3 regions of the Streptomyces sp. NPDC048481 genome follow, and region 3 is predicted to be linked to each of the others. Evidence: riboswitches for the same ligand, from Rfam matches in the RefSeq annotation. Region 3 holds a riboswitch; each other region holds the start of a gene.
The links. Region 3 has a riboswitch for thiamine pyrophosphate ahead of ACGFSH_RS25165 (thiamine ABC transporter substrate binding subunit). Riboswitches for the same ligand answer to the same signal wherever they lie in the genome.
Positions count from the first base shown of each region.

Region 1: another riboswitch for thiamine pyrophosphate. It lies ahead of thiC (phosphomethylpyrimidine synthase ThiC); the one in region 3 lies ahead of ACGFSH_RS25165 (thiamine ABC transporter substrate binding subunit).
Region 2: another riboswitch for thiamine pyrophosphate. It lies ahead of thiO (glycine oxidase ThiO); the one in region 3 lies ahead of ACGFSH_RS25165 (thiamine ABC transporter substrate binding subunit).

Region 1 covers NZ_JBICXC010000003.1:570,997-574,229, forward strand. The annotation lists gene ACGFSH_RS13265 (YibE/F family protein) at 1-1,223, opposite strand, end outside; TPP riboswitch at 1,856-2,045, shown strand; gene thiC (phosphomethylpyrimidine synthase ThiC) at 2,038-3,233, shown strand, end outside.
Region 2 covers NZ_JBICXC010000001.1:1,055,021-1,058,253, reverse strand. The annotation lists gene ACGFSH_RS04495 (Rv2175c family DNA-binding protein) at 1-230, opposite strand, end outside; gene ACGFSH_RS04490 (NAD(P)/FAD-dependent oxidoreductase) at 298-1,539, opposite strand; gene ACGFSH_RS04485 (hypothetical protein) at 1,572-1,967, opposite strand; TPP riboswitch at 2,020-2,131, shown strand; gene thiO (glycine oxidase ThiO) at 2,129-3,233, shown strand, end outside.
Region 3 covers NZ_JBICXC010000009.1:68,562-71,794, reverse strand. The annotation lists gene rlmN (23S rRNA (adenine(2503)-C(2))-methyltransferase RlmN) at 308-1,414, shown strand; TPP riboswitch at 1,453-1,561, shown strand; gene ACGFSH_RS25165 (thiamine ABC transporter substrate binding subunit) at 1,641-2,750, shown strand; gene ACGFSH_RS25160 (ABC transporter permease) at 2,726-3,233, shown strand, end outside.

The DNA of each region.
Region 1 (3,233 bases), on a different contig from region 3:
TCCGCCACCAACTCGCTGTTGGCGACGCCGCCCACACTGCTCTGCGCGATCGAGAACAGCAGCAACAGCGGCAGGGCGGCGCCGGCGTAGGCGAGGACCAGGGTGTTGACGACCGAAGCGATGTGGTCGCGGCCGATACGGATGCCCGCCCGGTAGAGCCCTCGTCGGCCCATCGAGGGGTTGGCCTCGTGCAGTTCCCAGACCGCCGACGTCTGGGTGACCGTCACGTCGTCGAGGACGCCGAGCGAGCCGATGATGATGCCGGCGAGCAGCAGGCCGCTCATGTCGATCGACGGGTACAGGCCGTGGATCAGGCCCGTGTTGTCGTCCGTGTTGCCGGTCAGCGCAGCCCAGTCGATGAACAGCGAACCGAGAACGCCGATGAGCAGCAGGGAGACCAGGGTGCCGAGTACGGCGACAGAGGTGCGGGCCGACAGCCCGTGACACAGGTACAGGGCGATCAACATGATCGCGCTCGATCCCACCACCGCCACGACCAACGGGTTCGAGCCCTGCAGGATCGCCGGCAGCACGAAGAAGTTCAGCACCAGGAAGCTGATGGCCAGCGCGACCAGAGCCATCACGCCCCGGAGCCGCCCGACGACCACGACCGCGATCGCGAAGATGCCGGCCAGCACGGACATCGGAATGCGGCGGTTCACGTCGGTGACCGAGTACTGCAGGTCCTTCGGTGCGGAGGGCTCGTAGGCGACCACGACCTTCTCGCCCTGCTCCAACTGCCGGGTCTGGTCCGGCTGGACGATCTCCGTGAACGTACGGCCCTTGTCGTCGCCCGTGTCCACCCGGATCGTCGCCTTCTTGCAGGTGCCCTTCGCCTGCTGCTGCGCCGAAGAGCCCTCGGCCGTCGACGTGTCACCCGTCGGAGCGGCGCCCGAGGCGTTCACCGAGGCGCAGCTCACGCTCACGACCTCGGTGACCGTGGCCTGCTGGGTCTGCCGGTCGAATCCGACCCCGGTGCGTTCGTGTGCCGGCGCGCCGCCGGGCCACAGCACCACGAGCCCGGCCAGGACGGCGACGCCGAACGGGATGAGGGTGGCCGCGATGACCTTCCGCAGATGCCGGGAGACGGGAGCGGCCGGACCGTGGCTGTGGCTGTGACCATGAGAATGCCCGTGCCCGTGCCCCTGCCCGAGCTGGTGCTCACCGTGTCGGGCGGGTGCAGGTTCGTCGGCGGATCCGGTCCCCGGCGTGTCTCCCGACACCGGTCCACGGACGCCGACCCCCACCCCGTGCCCGCTCTGCGGGTCGAGGCCGAGGCCGAGGCCATGGCCCCGGCCCGGGGCCGAGCCGAAGCCGGCGCCAGGACCTGGAACGGGGTGGGAGCCGGTTCCGCGTCCGGGACCATGGCCTTGCTCATCTTCCCCGTCGTGCCGGGGCCGGCCCTCATGGAGGCCGTTGCCGCCCGCATCGCTCCCGTACCCGTACGCGTAACCGCCCTCGTAGCCACCCCTGCGGTCCTGCGCCGTGCCCGGGTTCCTGCCAGGGCCGGCGTCAGGCCCCTGACCGCCCGGCGTCCGGGCGCGCCTCAGGCCGCCCAGCCCTCCCGCGTACCCCGGCTCCTGGCCGGGCCCCTGCCCCTGAGCACGCCCGGGGTGGTGAGGCTGCCCAAAGCCGTCACCAGTGCCACTGCCACCGCGGTTGACGTCCTGAGGACTTTTCTGACCGTCCCCGGAGACACCGCCAGGGCTGTCGGCTGGGCCGTTTCCGGCGCCTGGACGACCGTGCGGCTCGGACGGGAACGGGGGAGGGGGTGGAGTGGTCACCGACCGATCATCGCAAGAACGACGGGGGCCCTCTGTTCACCGCGCCCGGATTGACGCTAGCGTGGAGGCACTTTTGCACACGCGGGAGCTCGGAGCACCGGGCTGAGAGGGCGCTGACCTCCGTCTTCGCGATGTTTCACGTGGAACGTCCCTCACGTCGAGGGATGTTTCACATGAAACGTCGGTGGACGGTAGCCGCTGCGTCGACCGCCGAACCTGTTACCGGGTAATGCCGGCGTAGGGAGTAGGTCTCATGACCAAGAAGGACGCACGCACGCCTGCCTCCGTGCAGAACGCGACCAGCGAGAACGCGGCGGACGAGAGCCCGCTCAACGCGGACGCACCCACCGAAAGCCCGCTCGACGCGCATGCGGTTGGTGCGACTGCCGTCGACGGGAGCGACGCGGAGGCCAGGAAGTCCATCGGCTGGCACAAGGGGTATGTCGACGGCGCTCGCGCCGACCTCCGGGTACCGGTCCGTCAGGTGCATCTGACCAACGGGAAGTCGGTCACGCTCTACGACACCTCAGGCCCGTACACCGATCCACTCGTCGAGACCGACGTCCGCAGGGGCCTTTCGCCGTTGCGTGAGAGCTGGATCATCGCCCGTGGAGACACCGAGGAGTACGCGGGGCGTCCGATCCGCCCCGAGGACGACGGCATCAAGCACACCTCGCCGCGTGGCGGTCTGCGTAACCTCGACGCCGTCTTCCCCGGCCGGCCCCGGCTCCCGCGCCGCAGCCGGGACGGCAAGGCCGTCACCCAGCTCGCGTATGCGCGGCGGGGGGAGATCACCCCCGAGATGGAGTTCGTTGCCATCCGAGAGAACGTTTCTCCCGAGGCGGTCCGTGAGGAGATCGCCGCCGGCCGTGCCGTGCTGCCGGCCAACGTCAATCACCCGGAGATCGAGCCGATGATCATCGGCAAGAGGTTCCTGGTCAAGGTCAACGCCAACATCGGAAACTCGGCCGTGACGTCCTCCATCGAGGAGGAGGTCGAGAAGATGACCTGGGCCACCCGGTGGGGTGCCGACACGGTCATGGACCTGTCCACGGGACGCAATATCCACACCACCCGCGAGTGGGTGCTGCGCAACTCCCCCGTTCCCATCGGCACCGTGCCGCTGTACCAGGCGCTGGAGAAGGTCGACGGGCGCGCCGAGGAGCTGACCTGGGAGATCTACAAGGACACGGTCGTGGAGCAGGCCGAACAGGGCGTCGACTACATGACCGTCCACGCAGGCGTGCGTCTTGCGTATGTTCCGCTCACCGCCAACCGCAAGACCGGCATCGTGTCGCGCGGCGGCTCGATCATGGCGGCCTGGTGCCTGGCGCACCACAAAGAGTCTTTCCTGTACGAGAACTTCGAGGAACTCTGCGAAATCCTCGCCGCCTATGACGTCACCTACTCGCTCGGCGACGGGCTGCGGCCTGGCTCGATCGCTGATGC
Region 2 (3,233 bases), on a different contig from region 3:
TCCCGCAGCAGGGTCAGGGTTCCGACCAGGCCCTTCACCACCTTGTCCCCGTCGATGAAGGCGGCCGGGACGTGCAGCGCGCGGTTCTCACCCCGGCGCACGGCGATGAGCTGGCCGTCCTTGATCAGCTGCCGGACGCGGATCACGTCCACGTCGAGCATCTCCGCGATGTCCGGCACGGTGAGCCAGGCGGGGACGAGGGCATCGGTCTTTGCGTCAATCTCGGTCACGGGAACAAGCCTGCCATCTGCCACCGACAGTCGGAAGCCGGGCCGGTCCGACCGGGCCCGCCCGGGCTCAGGCCGTCGCGCCCTTCAGCGGCCGCGCCGGGTCCGCGAGGAGCCGCGGGTTCAGGGGCGTGCCCGCCTCGATCAGCCGTTTGCCCTGGGCGAGGTCGCGGGGCCGCCCCACGGCCAGCAGCGCGACCAGGCGGTCCTCGCGCAGCCAGCAGACCGTCCACGCGGGCCCGCCGGGGTCGCCGCGCCACACGACGGCGTCGGCGTGCGCGTGGTGGCCGGCGTACTGGACGAAGCGGCCGAACTGCTCGGACCAGAAGTACGGGACGGGGTCGTAGACGGCCGCGGGTTCGTCGGTGGCCTCGCCGACGATGTTCGCAGCGACCGTGCGCGGACCCTGGAGCGCGTTGTCCCAGTGGTGGACGAGCAGCCGCTCGCCGTACCTGCCGGAGGGGAAGGAGGCGCAGTCGCCGACCGCGTACACGTCCGGCAGGCGGGTGCGCAGGCCGGCGTCGGCCACGATCTCGCGGTGCGCGCCGAGTTCGACGCCCGAGCCGGCCAGCCAGGCGGTGGCGGGGCGGGCGCCGATGCCGACGACGACGGCCTCGGCGGGCAGTCGCGAGCCGTCGTCGAGGACCACCGCGCCCGGCTCGACGCGCTCCACGCGCGCGCGAGTGCGCAGCGCGACGCCGCTGTCGGCGTACCAGGCGGCCATCGGCGCGGCGGCCTCGGCGGGCAGGGCCCCGGCCAGCGGCCGGTCGGCGGCCTCGACGACGGTGACCTCGCAGCCCGCCTCGCGCGCGGCCGTGGCGAACTCCGCGCCGATCCAGCCCGCGCCGACGACCACGACGTCGTGCCGGCCGGCGAGCACGGGCCGCAGACGTCCGGCGTCGTCCAGGGTGCGCAGCAGGTGCACGCCGGGCACGCCCTGCGCGCCGGGCAGCGGGATCGGCTCGGCGCCGGTGGCGAGGACGAGGACGTCGTACGCGACGGGTCCGCGCGCGGTGTCCAGCTCGTGGTCGCCCGCGCGCAGGCCGAGGACCTCGCGGCCGAGTTCCAGCTCGATGCCGAGGCCGTCGAAGTCGACGTCCAGGGCGGATCCCTCGGCCTTGCCGAGCAGCACGGCCTTGGACAGCGGCGGCCGGTCGTAGGGCTGATGGGGTTCGGCGCCCAGCAGCGTCACCCGGCCGCCGAAGCCCTGTTCACGCAGGGCCACCGCGGTCTGCACGCCGGCCATGCCCGCGCCCACGATCACCACGCGGCGCCTGTCCGGCCCGCCTTCTTCCCGCCTCTGCTCACTCACCCGATCACCTTAGACACCTGACGATCAGTCAGTCAGCGGCCGTGCTCCGTGACCTGCTCCACACCGTCGCCGCCGGGGCCGTCCGCACCGCCGGGGATCTCCTCCACGACGCTCGTCCCGCTGCCCGGCTGCGACTCCCACTCCCAGCGCTCGTCGAGACGCACCCGGCCGTCGGGCAGCTCGGCCACCGTGGACACGCAGTGCCCGGAGGACGTCGTCCCGTCGCGCTTGAGCTGGACGTACCGGAAGTCGAGCCGGTCCCCCTCCCGGGTACCCAGCAGATGGCCGCGTACGACGTCGCCGCCCGCGTAGTCGGCCCACACCGCCCCGTCCCGCTCGTGGTACGCGAAGCGGGTGCGGACGCCGACCTGGCCGGGCGCCTGGTCGGCCACCGGGGCGAGGACGAGGCCGTCCAGTGACTTGGCCATGCGCGGAGGCTCCCTTACTGCGGTGTGCGGCGGCGGGCTAGGGTGGCCACCGTAGAGCACTCGCGGGAGCCCGGACGCACCGGGCTGAGAGGGAGGCTGGCGGCCTCCGACCGTACGAACCTGATCCGGGTCATGCCGGCGAAGGGAGGGGCTGGACGCCCATGTCGTCTCCGCGTACGTCAGACGTCCTCGTGATCGGGGGCGGGATCATCGGGCTGGTCACGGCCTGGCGGGCCGCACAGCGCGGGCTCGCCACGGCGGTGGTCGACCCGGAGCCGGGCGGCGGGGCCGCCCAGGTGGCCGCCGGGATGCTGGCCGCCGTCACCGAACTGCACCACGGCGAGCAGACGCTGCTCGGCCTCAACCTGGCGTCGGCACGGCGCTATCCGGGCTTCGCCGCCGAACTCACGGAGCTGACCGGACAGGACCTCGGTTACCGGCGGTGCGGCACGCTGGCCGTCGCGCTGGACGCCGACGACCGGGCGCACCTGCGCGAACTGCACGCGTTGCAGCGGCAGTCGGGGCTGGATTCGGAGTGGCTGTCCGGGCGGGAGTGCCGGCGCCTGGAGCCGATGCTCGCGCCGGGGGTGCGCGGCGGGCTGCGGGTGGACGGCGACCACCAGGTCGACCCGCGGCGGCTCGCGCGGGCCCTGGTGAGCGCGTGCGAACGGGCGGGCGTGGTCTTCCACCGGGTCTGGGCCGAGCGGCTGACCGTGGCGGGCGAGCGGGCCGCGGGGGCCGTCGTGCGGGACGGCACGGCGCTCTCGGCGGGGCAGACGGTGCTCGCCGGGGGCAGTCTGAGCGGGCGGCTCGCGGGGGTCCCGCGGGACGTGCTGCCGCCCGTGCGGCCCGTGAAGGGGCAGGTGCTGCGGCTGACCGTGCCGCAGCGATGCGCGCCGTTCCTCAGCCGGACCGTGCGGGCCGTGGTGCGCGGCAGCCAGGTCTATCTGGTGCCGCGCGACAACGGCGAGCTGGTGGTGGGGGCGACCAGCGAGGAGCTGGGCTGGGACACGACGGTGACGGCCGGAGGCGTGTACGAACTGCTGCGCGACGCCCACGAGCTGATCCCGGGGATCACCGAACTGCCGCTCACCGAGACGCGCGCGGGTCTGCGCCCCGCGTCCCCGGACAACGCGCCGCTGCTCGGGCCGACCGGGCTCGCGGGGCTGTCGCTGGCGACCGGGCACTACCGCAACGGCGTGCTGCTGACGCCGGTGACCGGTGACGCGATGGCGCAGGTCCTGGCCACCGGGGAACTCCCGGACG
Region 3 (3,233 bases):
CCGGCATGAGCCCCGGCCCGCCCCGGGGCGGGCCCGACACACCCGCCCCGGGGACGCCCCCGACATCGAGGGATGCCGGCGCGCGCCCCGGGAACCCAGGGTGGCCAAACCCGGATGCGAACCGGGGTCCACGCCGTGTGCGAGCGCGGACGGTCCGGCCTCCGCGTCGTACCGGCCCACCCAGCGTCGTACCGGCCCACCCATGACCCTCTGCGTCCCCGATCGAGCTCCGGAGCGGGGCGGGTGACCACCCCCACCCCGCACCCGGCCCGGGCCCCCGGCGATGATCTGCCACACTGGACGTGTTATGCCTGCACCCGGAGAACTCACTTTCGTCGCCCCCCGCGGAGCCAAGAAGCCGCCGCGGCATCTCGCCGACCTCTCGCCCGCCGAGCGTAAGGAGGTCGTGGCGGAGATCGGGGAGAAGCCGTTCCGTGCCAAGCAGCTGGCGCAGCACTACTTCGCCCGGTACGCGCACGACCCGGCGGAGTGGACGGACATCCCGGCCGGCGCGCGCGAGAAGCTGCGCGAGGCGCTGCTGCCGGATCTGATGTCGGTCGTGCGGCACCAGTCGACGGACCAGGGGACCACCCGCAAGACGCTGTGGCGGCTGTTCGACGGCACGCTCGTGGAGTCGGTGCTGATGCGCTACCCGGACCGGGTGACCATGTGCATCAGCTCGCAGGCGGGGTGCGGGATGAACTGCCCGTTCTGCGCCACCGGGCAGGCGGGGCTCGACCGGAACCTGTCCACCGCCGAGATCGTGCACCAGATCGTCGACGGGATGCGGGCGCTGCGCGACGGGGACGTGCCCGGCGGGCCGGCCCGGCTCTCCAACATCGTCTTCATGGGGATGGGCGAGCCGCTCGCCAACTACAAGCGGGTCGTCGGCGCCATCCGCGCGCTGACCGACCCGGCGCCGGACGGGCTCGGGCTGTCGCAGCGCGGGATCACCGTGTCGACGGTCGGGCTGGTGCCGGCCATCCAGCGGTTCTCCGACGAGGGCTTCAAGTGCCGCCTGGCGATCTCCCTGCACGCGCCGGACGACGAACTGCGCGACACCCTCGTCCCCGTGAACACGCGGTGGAAGGTGCGCGAGGTGCTGGACGCCGGGTTCGAGTACACCGCGCGGTCGGGCCGCCGGCTGTCCATCGAGTACGCGCTGATCCGGGACATCAACGACCAGGCGTGGCGTGGTGACCGGCTGGGCCGGCTGCTGCGCGGCAAGCCCGTGCACGTCAACCTGATCCCGCTGAACCCGACTCCGGGCTCGAAGTGGACGGCCTCGCGGCCCGAGGACGAGAAGGCCTTCGTCGAGGCGATCGCCGCGCACGGGGTGCCCGTGACCGTCCGGGACACCCGTGGTCAGGAGATCGACGGGGCGTGCGGTCAGCTCGCGGCCACCGAGCGGTAGTCTGAGGACCGTACGCAACTTCATATTCCGACATCTTCATATTCCGACAGGGGAGCGCCACAGCGCTGAGAGTGCGGCACCCAGGCCCGCAGACCCTCTGAACCTCGCCCAGGTCATTCTGGGTAGGAAGTTCGGTCATCACTCGAGCTGTTGCGCCCTGCCCGGAGTCCGTGCGGACCCGGGCGGGGCCGCGTCTCTTCCTGGTCAACCCCAGGAGGAAAATCCAGTGCAGAACAAGACCTTCGTGGCCGTGGCCGTCGGGCTCGGCCTGGTCGTGTCGCCCGTGCTGTCCGCGTGCGGGTCCACGGACGGCAAGGGCGCCTCGGGCACGACCGGCTCGACGGCCTCGGCGTCCTCGAAGACGGTCACCCTCGTCAGCCACGACTCGTGGGCCGTCTCCAAGAGCGTCCTCGCCGACTTCGAGAAGCGGTCCGGGTACAAGGTGCGGGTCCTCAAGGACGGCGACGCCGGGCAGGCCGTCAACAAGGCGATCCTCACCAAGGACCACCCGCAGGGCGACGTCTTCTTCGGCGTCGACAACACCCTGCTGTCGCGCGCCCTCGACAACGGGCTGTTCCAGTCGTACGAGGCCAAGGGGCTGGCGCGGGTCGACGGCCGGTACCAGCTGGACGCGAAGAAGCACCGGGTCACGCCGGTCGACTTCGGCGACATCTGCGTCAACTACGACAAGGCGTACTTCGCCGCGCACGAGCTGGCGCCGCCCGCCTCCTTCGACGACCTGGTCAAGCCCGCCTACAAGGACCTCCTCGTCACCGAGAACGCCTCCACCTCCTCGCCCGGCCTCGGCTTCCTGCTCGGCACGGCCGCGAAGTACGGCGACGGAGGCTGGGAGGGCTACTGGAAGAAGCTCAAGGCCAACGGCGTCAAGGTGGTCGACGGCTGGGAGCAGGCCTACAACGAGGAGTTCTCCGGCTCCGCCGGGGGCAAGAAGGCGAAGGCGGACCGGCCGCTCGTCGTCTCGTACGCCTCCTCGCCGCCCGCCGAGGTGATCTACGGCGACCCGAAGCCGGCCACCGCGCCGACCGGCGTCGCGACCGGCACCTGCTTCCGGCAGATCGAGTTCGCGGGCCTGCTGAGCAACGCCGGCAACAGCGAGGGCGGCAAGGCGCTGATCGACTTCCTGATCGGCAAGGAGTTCCAGCAGGACATGCCGCTCAACATGTTCGTCTACCCGGTGGCGAAGGACGCGGCCGTGCCCGCCGAGTTCACCCGGTTCGGGCCCGCCGCCAAGGCTCCCGAGACCATGGACCCGGCGAAGATCGCCGACCGTCGCGACCAGTGGGTCAAGTCGTGGACCTCGCTCGTACTGAAGTAGGCCCGCGCAAGGGAGCCGGCCGGCGGGGCGCGGCGGCCCGGCTCGGCCTGCTGACCGTGCCCGTCGCGTTCTTCGCGGTCTTCTTCGCCTGGCCGGTCGCCGCGATCGTCGCGCGGGGACTCCACGTCGACGGGGCGTGGCGCTTCGGGCGGCTGTGGGACGTGCTCGGGCAGTCCGACGTCCGGCACGTGCTGTGGTTCACCACCTGGCAGGCGCTCGCCTCCACCGCGCTCACCCTGCTGGTGGCGCTGCCGGGCGCCTACGTCCTCGCGCGTCTGGACTTCCCGGGCAGGCAGGTGGTGCGCGCCGTCGTCACCGTCCCGTTCGTGCTGCCGACGGTCGTCGTGGGCACGGCCTTCCTCGCGCTCGTCGGGCGCGGCGGGCTGCTCGACGAGCTGTGGGGGGTGCGCCTCGACACCACCGTGTGGGCGATCCTGCTCGCGCACGTCTTCTTCAACTACGCGGTCGTCGTCCGCACGGTGG